One region of the Streptomyces sp. NPDC050617 genome, then DNA from elsewhere that is predicted to be linked to it. Evidence: riboswitches for the same ligand, from Rfam matches in the RefSeq annotation. Region 1 holds a riboswitch; the other holds the start of a gene.
The links. A riboswitch is a leader RNA that binds a small molecule or an ion and turns the genes downstream of it on or off. The one in region 1 is predicted to bind cobalamin.
Positions count from the first base shown of each region.

Region 2: it holds a riboswitch for cobalamin, as region 1 does, so the genes downstream of both, AB0I49_RS10450 (CoA-acylating methylmalonate-semialdehyde dehydrogenase) here and AB0I49_RS22230 (prenyltransferase/squalene oxidase repeat-containing protein) in region 1, are expected to answer to the same signal.

Region 1 covers NZ_JBFAIS010000016.1:169,071-176,210, forward strand. Annotated here, with positions in the region: gene AB0I49_RS22220 (aldehyde dehydrogenase) at 1-917, opposite strand, end outside; gene AB0I49_RS22225 (MBL fold metallo-hydrolase) at 1,074-2,117, shown strand; cobalamin riboswitch at 2,176-2,321, shown strand; gene AB0I49_RS22230 (prenyltransferase/squalene oxidase repeat-containing protein) at 2,508-3,782, shown strand; gene AB0I49_RS22235 (SCO2322 family protein) at 3,779-4,444, shown strand; gene AB0I49_RS22240 (CbiQ family ECF transporter T component) at 4,528-5,709, shown strand; gene AB0I49_RS22245 (ATP-binding cassette domain-containing protein) at 5,706-7,140, shown strand, end outside.
Region 2 covers NZ_JBFAIS010000006.1:55,228-62,367, reverse strand. Annotated here, with positions in the region: gene AB0I49_RS10460 (phospholipase) at 1-38, opposite strand, end outside; gene metE (5-methyltetrahydropteroyltriglutamate--homocysteine S-methyltransferase) at 243-2,561, opposite strand; cobalamin riboswitch at 2,723-2,941, opposite strand; cobalamin riboswitch at 3,048-3,233, shown strand; gene AB0I49_RS10450 (CoA-acylating methylmalonate-semialdehyde dehydrogenase) at 3,472-4,971, shown strand; gene AB0I49_RS10445 (acyl-CoA dehydrogenase family protein) at 4,977-6,125, shown strand; gene AB0I49_RS10440 (enoyl-CoA hydratase/isomerase family protein) at 6,122-7,140, shown strand, end outside.

The DNA.
Region 1 (7,140 bases):
CGCTCCGCGATCTCGTCGTAGCGGGCGCGGGGCGCGAGCACGCGGGTCTGGGCCACGCACGCCTGCCCGTTGTTCATCCAGGCGCTCGGCACGATCCCGGCGACGGCCGCGTCCAGATCGGCGTCGGGCAGGATGACGGCGGCCGACTTGCCGCCGAGTTCGAGGGTGACGCGGGTCAGGTTGCGGGCGGCCACCTCCATGACGCGCCGCCCGGCCTCGACGGACCCGGTGAAGGAGACCTTGTCGACGCCGGGGTGGCCGACCAGGTACTCGCTGACCTCCCGGCCGGCAGGCAGGACCGACAGCACCCCGCGCGGCAGCCCCGCCTCGGCGGCGATCTCGGCCAGCACGTACGCGTCCAGCGGCGTCTCCGGCGACGGCTTGAGCACCACCGAGCAGCCGGCGAGCAGCGCGGGCGCGAGCTTCGCGGCGGCCACGAACTGCGGCACGTTCCACGGCACCACGGCCGCCACCACGCCGACCGGCTCGCGCCGCACCAGCAGCGGCCCGAGCACTCCGGCCCGCCGCTCCTCGTACGGGAAGTCGCGCGCGACGGTGATCGCGCAGTCCCAGACCATCATCGCGCCGAGCGCCTGCGCGAGGACGCTCCAGGAGGACGGGGAGCCGTTCTGGGCCGAGATGAGCCGGGCGATCTCCTCGTGGCGCGCGGCGACGGCGTCCTTGATGCGGGTGACGACCTCGATGCGCTCGTCCAGGGTGCGGTTCGCCCAGACCCCGGAGTCGAAGGAGGCGCGGGCGGCGGCGACCGCCTTGTCGACGTCCGCGCGCGTGGCGTGCGGCACCCTGCCGATGACCTGCTCCGTGTGCGGCGAGACGACCTCGATGACGTCCCGGCCTGCCGGATCGGTCAACTCGCCGCCGATGAAGAGCTGTCCGTGCTCGATGAGGTCGCTCATGTGTGAGCCTCCCGCGGGTTGGCTTGGCCCCTGCCCGTACGGCCGCCGGTGCCGGCAACCGTTCTGACGCTGCATCAGAACTGATACCAGTTCTAGTTATAGTGGGCAATGGATCCGACGCGGGACGCGGCGGACCACGGTGAGAGGGGACCCGGCATGGCACGCGTCACGGACCACGGCGGCGGGGTCTGGTCCATCCCCGTCCCCATACCGGACAACCCCCTCGGGCACACCCTCATATACCTCCTCGACACCGACGACGGCCCCGTCCTCATCGACACCGGATGGGACGACCCCGACTCCTGGGACGCGCTCGCCACCGGGCTCGCGGAGTGCGGCACGGCCGCCTCCGAACTGCGCGGCGTGCTCATCACCCACCACCACCCCGACCACCACGGCCTCTCCGGGCGGGTCCGCGAGGAGTCGGGGGCGTGGATCGCCATGCACGCCGCCGACGCGGACGTGGTGCGGCGCACGCGCGAGGCGGAGCCCGCGCGCTGGCTCGGCTACCTCGTCGACAAGCTCGCCGCCGCGGGCGCGCCCGACGACCACCTCGCCCCGCTGACGGCCGCGCTCGCCGAAGGGCGCGCCCGCCCCCTCCCCGGGCAGCGGGCCGCGCTGCCCGACCGGGCCATCGAGCCGGGCGAACTCCTCGACCTCCCCGGCCGCCGGCTCCGCGCCGTCTGGACCCCCGGCCACACGCCCGGCCACGTCTGCCTCCACCTCGAAGAGGCCCACCCCGCCGGGCGGCCCGGCCACGGCCGGCTCTTCTCCGGCGACCACCTGCTGCCGGGCATCACGCCGCACATCGGCCTGTACGAGGACCCGGAAGCCGAGGAGGCCACCTCCATCGACCCGCTCGGCGACTACCTCGCCTCCCTCGAACGCGTCGCCGCCCTCGCCCCCGCCGAGGTGCTCCCCGCCCATCAGCACCCCTTCGCCGACGCCCCCGGCCGCGTGCGCGAACTCCTCGACCACCACCGCTCCCGCCTCGCCGGCCTGCGCGAACTGCTCGCCGCCCCCAGGACGCCCTGGCAGCTCGCCGCGGCCATGGAGTGGAACCGCCCCTGGGCCGACATCCCCTACACCTCCCGCAACATCGCCGTCTCCGAGGCGGAGGCCCACCTGCGGCGGCTCGTGAAGCTCGGCCACGCGGAGGCGGTGCCGGGGAGCGGGCCCGTCACGTACCGGGCGGTATGAGGCACGTACGCCAGGAGGCCCCGGCCCGCCCGTCAGCGGAACGGGCGGGACCCGCCCGTTAGAGTGTTCTGCACAACTTCATCCCGCCTCGCCACGGGGAAAGCCGGTGCGACTCCGGCGCTGACCCGCAACCGTGAGTGCGGCCGTAGCCCCGCGCGTACGGCCGTACGAGCCGGAGCACCCGCGATGGGGCGAACAGGCTCCCGGAGCCGGACGCGTCCGCCTGGCGGCGGCGCCCGGCGACCGGCACCGTCGAGGTATACGGAGCTGAGCCCGGTGCCACCGCGCGGTCCGACGACAGCGCGCGGGTGGGCGGCCGTGCACGGCTGTGTACCACCCACCGCTGTGCAGCACCCACCGTTGCGACCTTCACCGAGAGGCACCGACCCCATGGCCCCCTCCCCCGCCGTCCACGCGCGCCGCGGCGCCGCGGCTCTGGCCGCCGCCGCCCTGCTGAGCGCGGCCGCGGCCCCCGCCGCCTCCGCCGATTCGCCGCCCCCGGCGGCGCCGGGGCTGTACGGGACGACGAACCCGCAGTTCGACGGCGTGTTCCGGCAGTCCCTGGCCTTCCTCGCGCAGGATTCGGTGGGCGTCACGCCCGCCAAGTCGGCCGTGGACTGGCTGGCCGGGCAGCAGTGCGCGGACGGCGGCTTCGCCGGGTACCGCGCCGACACCGGCACGCCCTGCGACGCGAAGAAGGGCGAGTTCACCGACGCCACGGCCGCCGCCGTGCAGGGGCTCGCCACGGTCGGCGGGCGCGGCGCCCAGGTGAAGAAGGGGCTCGACTGGCTCAAGTCCACGCAGAACGAGGACGGCGGCTGGGGCGCGCAGCCCGGCAACCCCAGCAACGCCAACTCCACCGCGACGGCCGTCGGCGCGTACGCGGCGGCCGGCCAGGACCCGGCGAAGGCCACGGCCAAGGGCGGCAAGACCCCGTACGACGCGCTGCTCTCCTTCCAGCTCGGCTGCGACGCCAAGGAGGGCGAGCGCGGGGCCTTCGCCTATCTGCCGCAGAAGGGGCAGCTGCTCGCCAACGACCTCGCGAGCGCGGCGGCGACGCTGGCCGCGACGGGCAAGGGGTATCTGGTCGAGCACCCGAGCGGCGGGGACAAGGCCCCGAAGCCGCTCGACTGCGCGAAGGGCGACGGCGACAAGGACAAGGCCAAGGCGGAGAACGCCGCCGCCGCGGCCGACGCCGGGTCCGCGTATCTGGCGGCGAAGCTCAGCGGCAGCGGTCAGCACCTGACCTCCGCCATGGACCCCAAGTCCGACAAGCCCGACTTCGGGGCCACCGCCGACGCGGTCGCCGCGCTCGCGGCGGGCGGCCACACCGACGCCGCCGGCAAGGCCATGGGGTGGCTGCGCGACGACAAGAACGGCGCCGCCGCCTGGGCCAAGGGCGACCCCGGCAAGCTCGCGAAGCTGATCCTGGCGGCCAAGGCGTCCGGTACGGACCCGCGCACCGTCGGCGGCGACCTCGTACAGCAGCTGAACGCGACCGGCCCGAAGCCGGAGGCGGCGGCGGACGCGTCGAAGAAGGACGCGAAGGACGAGAAGAAGGACGAGGGCGGGTTCGGCCTCTGGTGGTTCGTGGGCGTCTGCCTGGTGGCGGGCATCGGCGTCGGCTTCCTGCTCAGCGGCCGCAAGAAGAACCCGAAGCTGTGACGGGCCGCCTGCGCCGGGCGTCGGGCACGGCGCTGCTCGCCGGGGCGCTCGCCGTCCTGGGCGCCGCGCCCGCGCACGCGGACGGCTACCGCTACTGGTCGTTCTGGGAGAGCTCCGGCCAGGGGTGGACGTACGCCACGCAGGGCCCCTCGGTGGCGCGGCCCGACGACGGCGACACGCTCGGCTTCCGGTTCGCCGTCAGCCAGGACTCCTCGCAGGCCGCGAAGCCGCGCCGGGCGGCGGACTTCGGCGCGATCTGCGCGGACACCCCCGCCAAGGGCGGCAGCAAGCGCGTCGCCCTCGTCGTGGACTTCGGCACCGCCGCCGACGCGCCCGACGGCGGGACGCCGCCCCAGGCCCGTACAGCCTGCGCGCGCGTCGGCAGGGACGCCAGCGCAAGCGAGGCGCTGGCGGCGGTCGCGAAGCCGCTGCGCTACAACTCGGCGGCGCTGCTGTGCGCCATCGACGGCTACCCGAAGTCGGGGTGCGGCGAGCAGGTGGCCGACGGCGGGAAGAAGACCCCGGCGCCGGCCGAGACGACCGGCGCCGCGAAGAAGGACGACGGCGGAGGCGGCCCGTCCGCCGGGCTGATCGGCGGCGCCGCCGCCGTCGTCGCCCTCGGGGCCGCCGCCTGGTGGCAGGCGCGCCGCCGCCGCGGATGAAGCGGATGAAACGGCCGGAGCGCAGGACGCGGGCGGACGAGCACGAGGTGCGGTCGCCGCGCGGCCGTGCGGCGACCGAGGCCATGGGCCGCGCCCGTGCCCCGCTGGCCTCCCGGAGCGGCGCCCTGCACCCCGGCGCCTGGTGGCTGTGGGCGCTCGGGCTCGCCACGGCCGCCTCCCGTACGACCAATCCGCTGCTGCTGTGCCTGCTGGTCGGCGTCGCGGGGTATGTGGTGGCGGCGCGGCGCACGGACGCGCCGTGGGCGCGGTCGTACGGGGCGTTCCTCAAGCTGGGGCTGCTGGTGCTGGGCATCCGGCTGGTGTTCGCCGTCGTGCTGGGGTCCCCGATCCCCGGTACGCACACGATCGTCACCCTGCCCGAGGTGCCGCTGCCCGACTGGGCGCGCGGGGTGCGGATCGGCGGCCGGGTGACGGCGGAGGGGCTGGTGTTCGCGCTGTACGACGGGCTCAAGCTCGCGACCCTCCTGATCTGCGTCGGCGCGGCGAACGCGCTGGCGAACCCGGCGCGGCTGCTGAAGTCCCTGCCGGGCGCGCTGTACGAGGCGGGCGTCGCGATCGTCGTCGCCATGACGTTCGCGCCGAACCTCGTCGCCGACGTGGCGCGACTGCGCGCCGCCCGCCGGCTGCGCGGCCGCCCCGACCGCGGCGCGAAGGCGCTGCTCCAGGTCGGGCTGCCGGTGCTGGAGGGCGCGCTGGAGCGCTCGGTGGCCCTGGCGGCGGCGATGGACGCGCGCGGCTACGGCCGTACCGCCCAGGTCCCGCCCGCCGTGCGGCACACCACCACCTGCCTGACGCTGGGCGGGCTGCTCGGCGTGTGCGCCGGTACGTACGGGCTGCTCGCCGAGGAGGGCGCCGGATACGGGCTGCCGGTGCTGCTGGCCGGGCTCGTCGCCGCGATGGGCGGCCTGTGGCTGGGCGGGCGGCGCTCGGTGCGCAGCCGCTACCGCCCCGACCGGTGGGGCGCGCGGGCCTGGCTGGTGTCGGGTTCGGGCATCGCCGTGGCGGGCCTGATGATCTGGGCCGGTTCGTACGCCGCGCAGCCGCTGCACCCCCCGGCCGTGCCGCTGACCGCGCCCGGCCTGCCGCTGTGGCCCGCGGCCTCTGTGCTGCTGGGGCTGCTGCCCGCCGTCGCCGCTCCGGCGCCGGTCCGCGGTACGCGACCGCCCGGCCGGCGCGGCGCACCGTCCGCTCCGCACCCCCCGGGCGGCGAGCCCGGCCCGTACCCGAAGGAGGCCGGACAGTGAGCGCAGCGATCCGCTTCGAGCAGGTGTCGGTCACGTACGACAACGCGACCGCGCCCGCGATCCAGGGCGTGGACCTGGCCGTGCCCGAGGGGGAGCTGGCGCTGCTGGTCGGGCCGTCCGGAGTCGGCAAATCGACCATGCTGGGCGCGGTGAGCGGCCTCGTACCGCACTTCACCGGCGGCACCCTGCACGGCCGCGTCACCGTCGCGGGCCGCGACACCCGCACCCACAAGCCGCGCGAGCTCGCCGACGCCGTCGGCACCGTCGGCCAGGACCCGCTCTCCCACTTCGTCACCGACACCGTCGAGGACGAGCTGGCCTACGGCATGGAGTCGCTGGGCCTGGCCCCCGACGTGATGCGCCGCCGCGTCGAGGAGACCCTCGACCTGCTCGGCCTCGCCGAGCTGCGCGACCGGCCCATCACCACCCTCTCCGGCGGCCAGCAGCAGCGCGTCGCCATCGGCTCGGTGCTCACCACCCACCCCAAGGTGCTCGTGCTCGACGAGCCGACGTCCGCGCTCGACCCGGCCGCCGCCGAGGAGGTCCTCGCGGTCCTCCAGCGGCTCGTCCACGACCTCGGCACCACGATCCTGCTGGCCGAGCACCGGCTGGAGCGGGTCGTGCAGTACGCGGACCAGGTGATCCTGCTCCCCTCCCCCGGCGCACCGCCCGTCGTCGGCGACCCGGCCGCGGTCATGGCGCGCTCGCCGGTCCGCCCGCCCGTGGTCGACCTCGGCCGCCTCGCGGACTGGTCGCCGCTGCCGCTGTCCGTACGGGACGCCCGCCGCAAGGCCGGGCCGCTGCGCGAGCGGCTGTCCGGCCTCACCCCGCCCGCGCCCCCGGCCGGCGCCGCGGGCCGCCGGGCCAGTGACGATGGGGCGGCGCGCCGCCCGCGCCTGTTCCGCAAGGCGGTCGAGGAGAAGACGGCCGACGCGCCGCCCGCCGCCGTCGCCGGGCTCTCGGTGCGCCGCGGCCGCGTCGAAGCGCTCAGCGGCGTCGAACTGACCGTACGGGCGGGCGAGGCCGTCGCGCTGATGGGCCGCAACGGCGCGGGCAAGTCCACGCTGCTGCGCACCCTCGTCGGCATGCACGAACCGGCGGGCGGCGCCGCGCGCGTCGGCGGGCACGTACCGCACCGCACCGGCCCGCGGGAGCTGCTGCGCCGCGTCGGGCTCGTACCGCAGGAGCCCCGCGACCTGCTGTACGCGGACACCGTGCGCGCCGAGTGCGAGGCCGCCGACCACGACGCGGGCGCGGCCCCCGGCGCCTGCCGGGCGCTGGTCGGCGAGCTGCTCCCGGACGTACCGGACTCCACGCACCCGCGCGACCTGTCCGAGGGCCAGCGGCTCGCGCTCGCGCTGGCGATCGTGCTGACGGCCCGGCCGCCGCTGATCCTCCTGGACGAGCCGACGCGCGGCCTCGACTACGCGG
Region 2 (7,140 bases), on a different contig from region 1:
CTCCGGGGGCGGGCGGCGTGTCGAAGGTGAGTGTTCAAGAAGGCACTCCTTCAAGCTGCTGAGACGTGACGGCGACGAGCCGTCCATCGATCGCGAGAATATAGCGCCTGAAGTGGTAAGAGTGATCGATCCTCGGTCCGTTTTAACGGACAAATGGCCATTTTCCGGCGCGAGTTGTGCCAGGGCCGCGCCCGTCACCAGTGCGCCGGGGCACTGGTGACGGGCGCGGACGCGTCACCGCGTCAGGACTCGGGAAGCTCCGCCCGTACCGTGCGGGCGGCGGCGACCAGGTTCTCCAGCGAGGCGCGCGTCTCGGGCCAGCCGCGGGTCTTCAGGCCGCAGTCGGGGTTGACCCACAGGCGCTGGGCGGGGATGGCCTTCAGCCCCTTGCGCAGCAGGGCGGCAGCCTCCTCGACGGAGGGGACGCGCGGGGAGTGGATGTCGTAGACGCCGGGGCCGGCCTCGCGCGGGTAGCCGTGCGCGGCCAGTTCGCGGGCGACCTGCATATGGGAGCGGGCCGCCTCCAGGCTGATGACGTCGGCGTCGAGGTCGTCGATGGCCTGCACGATGTCGCCGAACTCGGCGTAGCACATGTGCGTATGGATCTGCGTGGCCGGGCGCACGCCGCCGGTGGTGAGGCGGAAGGACTCGGTGGCCCAGGCCAGATAGCCGGGGCGGTCGGCGGCGCGCAGCGGGAGCGTCTCGCGCAGCGCCGGCTCGTCGACCTGGATGACCGACGTGCCCGCCGCCTCCAGGTCCTCGACCTCGTCGCGCAGGGCGAGCGCCACCTGCCGGGCGGTGTCGCCGAGCGGCTGGTCGTCGCGGACGAAGGACCACGCGAGCATCGTCACCGGGCCCGTGAGCATGCCCTTGACGGGCCGGTCGGTGAGCGAGTTCGCGTACGAGGTCCAGCGCACCGTCATCGGCTCCGGGCGCGAGATGTCGCCCGCGAGGACCGGCGGGCGCACATAGCGGGTGCCGTACGACTGCACCCAGCCGTGCTGGGTGGCGAGGTAGCCGGTCAGCTGCTCGGCGAAGTACTGCACCATGTCGTTGCGTTCGGGCTCGCCGTGCACCAGGACGTCGATGCCCGCCCGCTCCTGGAAGGCGAGGACCTCGCGGATCTCGTTCCGGATGCGCTCCTCGTAACCGGCGGTGTCGAGGCGGCCCGCGCGCAGATCGGCGCGGGCGGCGCGCAACTCGCCGGTCTGCGGGAACGATCCGATCGTGGTGGTCGGCAGCAGCGGCAGCCCGAGGCGGGCGCGCTGGGCGGCGGCGCGCCGCTCGTACGGGGCCGAGCGGCGGCCGTCCGCGTCGGTGACGGCGGCGGCGCGGGCCCGCACCGCCGGATCCCGCGTGATCGGGGAGTTGGCGCGGGACGCCAGGTCGGCCCGGTTGGCGGCGATCTCGGTGGCGATCGTGTCCGTGCCGCGCGCGAGGCCGCGGGCGAGCGTGACGATCTCCGCCGTCTTCTGCCGGGCGAAGGACAGCCAGCGCAGGATCTGCGGGTCGATGTCGCGCTCGGCCGCCGCGTCGATCGGCACGTGCAGGAGCGAGCAGGAGGCGGCCACGTCCACGCGGTCGGCGAGGCCGAGCAGGGTGGCGAGGGTGGACAGGGACTTCTCGAAGTCGTTGATCCAGATGTTGCGGCCGTTGACGACGCCCGCGACCAGGCGCTTGCCGGGCAGCCCGCCGACGGCGGCGAGGTCGTCCAGGTTGGCGGCGGCGGCCTCGGTGAGGTCGAGCGCGAGGCCGTCCACCGGGGCCTTGGCGAGGACGGGCAGCGCGTCGCCGAGCCGGTCGAAGTAGGAGGCGACGAGGAGCTTCGGCCGTTCGGCGAGGGCGCCCAGGTCGCGGTAGGCGCGGGCGGCGGCGTTCAGTTCGGCCGGGGTGCGGTCCTGGACGAGGGCGGGCTCGTCCAGCTGCACCCACTCGGCACCCGCCGCGCGCAGGTCGGCGAGGATCTCCGCGTACACGGGGAGCAGCCGGTCGAGGAGGGTGAGCGGTTCGAAGCCGGCGGCGACGCCGGGGGCGGGCTTGGCCAGCAGGAGATACGTGACGGGGCCGACGAGGACGGGGCGCGGGGTGTGGCCGAGGGCGCGGGCCTCCGTCAGCTCGGCGGCCTGCTTGGCGGAGTCGGCGGCGAAGACCGTGTCCGGACCCAGCTCCGGCACCAGGTAGTGGTAGTTGGTGTCGAACCACTTGGTCATCTCAAGGGGCGCCACGTCCTGGTTGCCGCGCGCCATGGCGAAGTAGCCGTCGAGCGGGTCGGCGTCGACGGCGGCGCGGTGCCGGGCGGGGACGGCGCCGACCATGACGCTGGTGTCCAGGACGTGGTCGTAGTACGAGAAGTCGCCGGTCGGCACCTCGTGGACGCCGGCGTCGGCCAACTGCCGCCAGTTCGCGCGGCGCAGGTCCGCGGCGGTCTCCCGGAGCGCGTCGGCGGTGACGCGGCCCTTCCAGTAGCCCTCGACGGCCTTCTTCAGTTCGCGGTTCGCGCCCTGGCGGGGATAGCCGTACACGGTGGCCCGTGCTGCCGCGGCTGCGGACTTCGCTGTCACGGAAATCTCCTTCGCGAGATGACTCCTTGAGAATCCCGGCGGCGGGACGCGGACGCGAAGGGTGACGGACCGGGCGGGCGTACGCGCGTCAGCGGCGCGGTGTCCCGCCTGATACGCACGCCGACCCGCCCACGAGGTCACCGGGATTTCCGTACGCGATCGGTCGCGTACGGGCAACGGGCAGGTCTTCGGACTCGCGGGCACATCTGCCGGGGCAGATTCCTACTGGCCGTCGCTTCCCGGACCCGTGGCCGGATCCAGTGCGTATGACGGCGGTCGTTCCCGCTCACCGCTGCGGGGCAGTCCCGGATTCCCACCGGGTTCCCTCTTGCGACGCGCCTGCCTGGCGGGCAGGGCGAACCAGCTGCAAGGGTCAGCCTAGAGGTCAGGGGGTTGTCCGGGCACCGCTGTTCACATCCCGGAAGGTGATGTGGGACACGGGGCGCGTCGGGAGCCGGCCGTCGGAGGGGGTGGACTTACTAGGACGTCCAACTATATCTTCGGGGCACAAGGTCCGCGGTGCAGGGAAGCCGGTGCGAATCCGACACGGTCCCGCCACTGTGACCGGGGAGTGCGCCGCCATCCACACGTCACTGGCGAGGTCTGCCGGGAAGACGGGCGGCGCGCGGGGATCCGGGAGTCAGGATACCGGCCGCGGGATGTTCCGTGTTGTCCACGAGGATGGAGCAGACACGCATGGCACCGGTCCGTACCCACGACCCTGGTGATCCGGCGGAGCGCACCCGACCCACCCCGCGCTCGTAGACCCTCGCGCCCCGGCGGCCCCGACGTCCGTCCGGCGGCCCGATGCTCACTGTCCCGCGGCCCGCGGCGGCGGCGCACCCACCCGTGCGCCCGCCGCCCGCCCGCCGCGCCGTCCCCGGATCTCCCCTGACGAGAGCAGGCACCCATGGTCCGCGAACTCACGCACTTCATCGGCGGCGAGCACACCGCCGGCACGTCCGGCCTCCACGGCGACGTGTACGACCCCAACACCGGTACGGTCCAGGCCCGCGTCCCCCTCGCGGGCCGCGCCGACACCGAGACGGCCATCGCCGACGCGGTCACCGCGCAGCAGGAGTGGGGCGAGTGGAACCCGCAGCGCCGCGCCCGCGTCCTGCTGCGCTTCCTCCAGCTCGTCGAGGGCGAGCGCGACTCCCTGGCCCGGCTGCTGTCGGCCGAGCACGGCAAGACCGTGGCCGACGCGCACGGCGACATCCAGCGCGGCCTGGAGGTCGTCGAGTTCGCCGCCGGCATTCCGCATCTCCTCAAGGGCGAGTTCACGGACAACGCCGGCACCGGCATCGACGTCCACTCGCTGCGCGCCCCGATCGGCGTGACCGCCGGCATCACCCCCTTCAACTTCCCCGCGATGATCCCCCTGTGGAAGGCCGCGCCCGCCCTGGCCTGCGGAAACGCGTTCATCCTCAAGCCCTCCGAGCGCGACCCGTCCGTACCGCTGCGGCTGGCCGAACTGTTCCTGGAGGCGGGCCTGCCGCCCGGCGTCCTGAACGTCGTCAACGGCGGCAAGGAAGCCGTCGACACCCTCCTGGAGGACCCGCGGGTCGGCGCGCTCGGCTTCGTCGGCTCCACCCCGGTCGCCGCGCACATCTACGCCACCGCCGCCGCCCACGGCAAGCGCGCCCAGTGCTTCGGCGGCGCCAAGAACCACATGATCGTGATGCCGGACGCCGACCTCGACCAGGCCGTCGACGCGCTCATCGGCGCCGGATACGGATCCGCGGGCGAGCGGTGCATGGCGATCTCGGTGGCCGTGCCCGTCGGCGAGGAGACGGCCGACCGGCTGGTCGCGGCCCTCAAGGAACGTGTCGGCACGCTGCGCATCGGCCGCAGCGACGACCCGGAGGCCGACTTCGGGCCGCTGGTGAGCCGCGACGCGCTCGACCGGGTCCGCCGCTATGTCGACATCGGCGTGAACGAGGGCGCCGAACTCGTCGCCGACGGCCGCGGCTTCACCCTCCCCGGCCACGAGAACGGGTTCTTCGCGGGCGCGTCCCTCTTCGACCGGGTCACCCCGCGGATGCGGATCTACCGCGAGGAGATCTTCGGCCCCGTCCTGTGCGTCGTACGCGCCGCCGACTACGAGGAAGCCCTCCGCCTGCCCAGCGAGCACCCGTACGGCAACGGCGTCTCCCTCTTCACCAGGGACGGCGACACCGCCCGCGACTTCAGCCGCCGCGTGGACACCGGCATGATCGGCGTCAACGTGCCCATCCCGGTCCCCGTCGCCTACCACACCTTCGGCGGCTGGAAGCGGTCCGGCTTCGGCGACCTCAACCAGCACGGCCCCGACGCCATCCGCTTCTACACCCGCACCAAGACCGTCACCTCGCGCTGGCCCTCGGGCGCCAAGGAAGGCGCGAGCTTCACCCTCCCCACCATGGGATGAGCGCCATGACCGCGACCCTGCTCACCGAAGACCAACAGGCCCTCGTCGAAGCCACCCTGGACTTCGCCGAAGACCACCTGGCGCCCCGCGCCGTCCAGTGGGACCAGGACAAGCACTTCCCCCTCGACGTGCTGCGCAAGGCGGCCGGACTCGGGCTCGGCGGCGTGTACGTACGCGAGGACGCGGGCGGCAGCGGCCTGACCCGGGCCGACGGCGTCCTCGTCCTCGAAGCCCTCGCCTCCGGCTGCCCGTCCATCGCGGGCTACGTCTCCATCCACAACATGGTCGCCTGGATGATCGACCGCTACGGCGACGCGGAGCAGCGCGCGCGGTGGCTGCCCCGCCTCTGCGCCATGGAGGACCTCGGCAGCTACTGCCTCACCGAACCGGGGGCCGGATCGGACGCCGCGGCCCTGCGCACCCGGGCGGTCCGCGACGGCGACGGCTATGTGCTCGACGGAGTGAAGCAGTTCATCTCCGGTGCGGGCGCCGCCCAGGTCTACATCGTCATGGCCCGCACCGACGGGGACGGTCCCCGCGGCATCTCCGCCTTCGTCGTCGAACGGGACGACCCCGGCCTCTCCTTCGGACCCGATGAGAAGAAGATGGGCTGGAACGCCCAGCCCACCCGCCAAGTCGTCCTGGACGGCGTCCGGATCCCCGCCGACCGGCTGCTGGGCCGCGCGGGCGACGGCTTCCGCATCGCCATGAGCGGCCTCGACGGCGGCCGGCTCGGCATCGCCGCCTGCTCCCTCGGCGGCGCCCGCAGCGCCCTCAACAAGAGCCTCGCCCACCTCGCCGACCGCCAGGCGTTCGGCGCCCGGCTGCTCGACGCGCAGGCCCTCCAGTTCCGCCTCGCCGACATGGCGACCGAACTCACCGCCGCCCGCGCCCTCGTCCACCAGGCGGCCCAGGCCCTGGACCGCGGCGACCCCGCGGCGCCGCAGCTGTGCGCGATGGCCAAGCGCTTCGCCACCGACACCGGCTACTCCGTCGCCGACCGCGCCCTCCAACTCCACGGCGGCTACGGCTATCTGACCGAATACGGCATCGAGAAGATCGTCCGCGATCTCCGCGTCCACCAGATCCTGGAAGGAACCAACGAGATCATGCGCGTCATCGTGGCCCGCGGCCTGACGGAGGCGTTCCGATGACGGACGCTGACGAGCCCGTACTCCTGCGCACCGAGGGCCGCGCCGCCTACCTCACCCTCAACCGGCCCCGCGCCCTCAACGCCCTCACCCACGCCATGGTCCGGCGCGTCGACGAGGCGCTCACCGGCTGGGCGAACGACCCGGCCGTGCAGACCGTGGTCATCACCGGCGCGGGGGAGCGCGGCCTGTGCGCGGGCGGCGACATCCGCTCCATCCACGAGGACGCCCGCACCGGCGGCACGGCCTCCGCCGCCTTCTGGCGGGACGAGTACCGGCTCAACGCCCGCATCGCCCGCTACCCCAAGCCGTACGTCGCCGTGATGGACGGCATCGTCATGGGCGGCGGCGTCGGCGTCTCCGCCCACGGCAGCGTCCGCATCGTCACCGAACGCTCCCGGATCGCCATGCCGGAGACCGGCATCGGCTTCGTCCCCGACGTGGGCGGCACCTACCTGCTCGCCCTCACCGAAGGCGAGCTCGGCACCCACCTGGCGCTCACCGGCGCGCAGGTCGGCGCGGAGGACGCCCTGCTCTGCGGCCTCGCCGACCACTTCGTCCCGCACGACGAGGTGCCCCGGCTGCTCGACGACCTCGCCGCCCGGCCGGTGTGGGACGCCCTCCAGTCGTACGTACGGCAGCCGCCGCCCGGCGAACTGACAGGCCACCGCGCCTGGATCGACGCCTGTTACGCCGCCGGCACCATGGAGGAGATCACCGCCCGGCTGCGCGGCCACGGGGCGCGCGCCGCCGCGGAGGCCGCCGACGCCCTGGCGACCAAGTCGCCCACCGCCCTGAAGGTCACGCTCGCGGCCCTGCGCCGCGCGCCCCGCCTCGGCCCGCTGGAGTGCGTACTGGAGCAGGAGTACCGGATCTCCTGCGCCGCGCTCGCCTCGCACGACCTGCTGGAGGGCATCCGGGCGCAGGTCATCGACAAGGACCGCAGCCCGCGCTGGGCGCCCGCCGCCCTCGCCGACGTCACCGACGCCGACGTGGCCCGCTACTTCGCCCCGCGCGC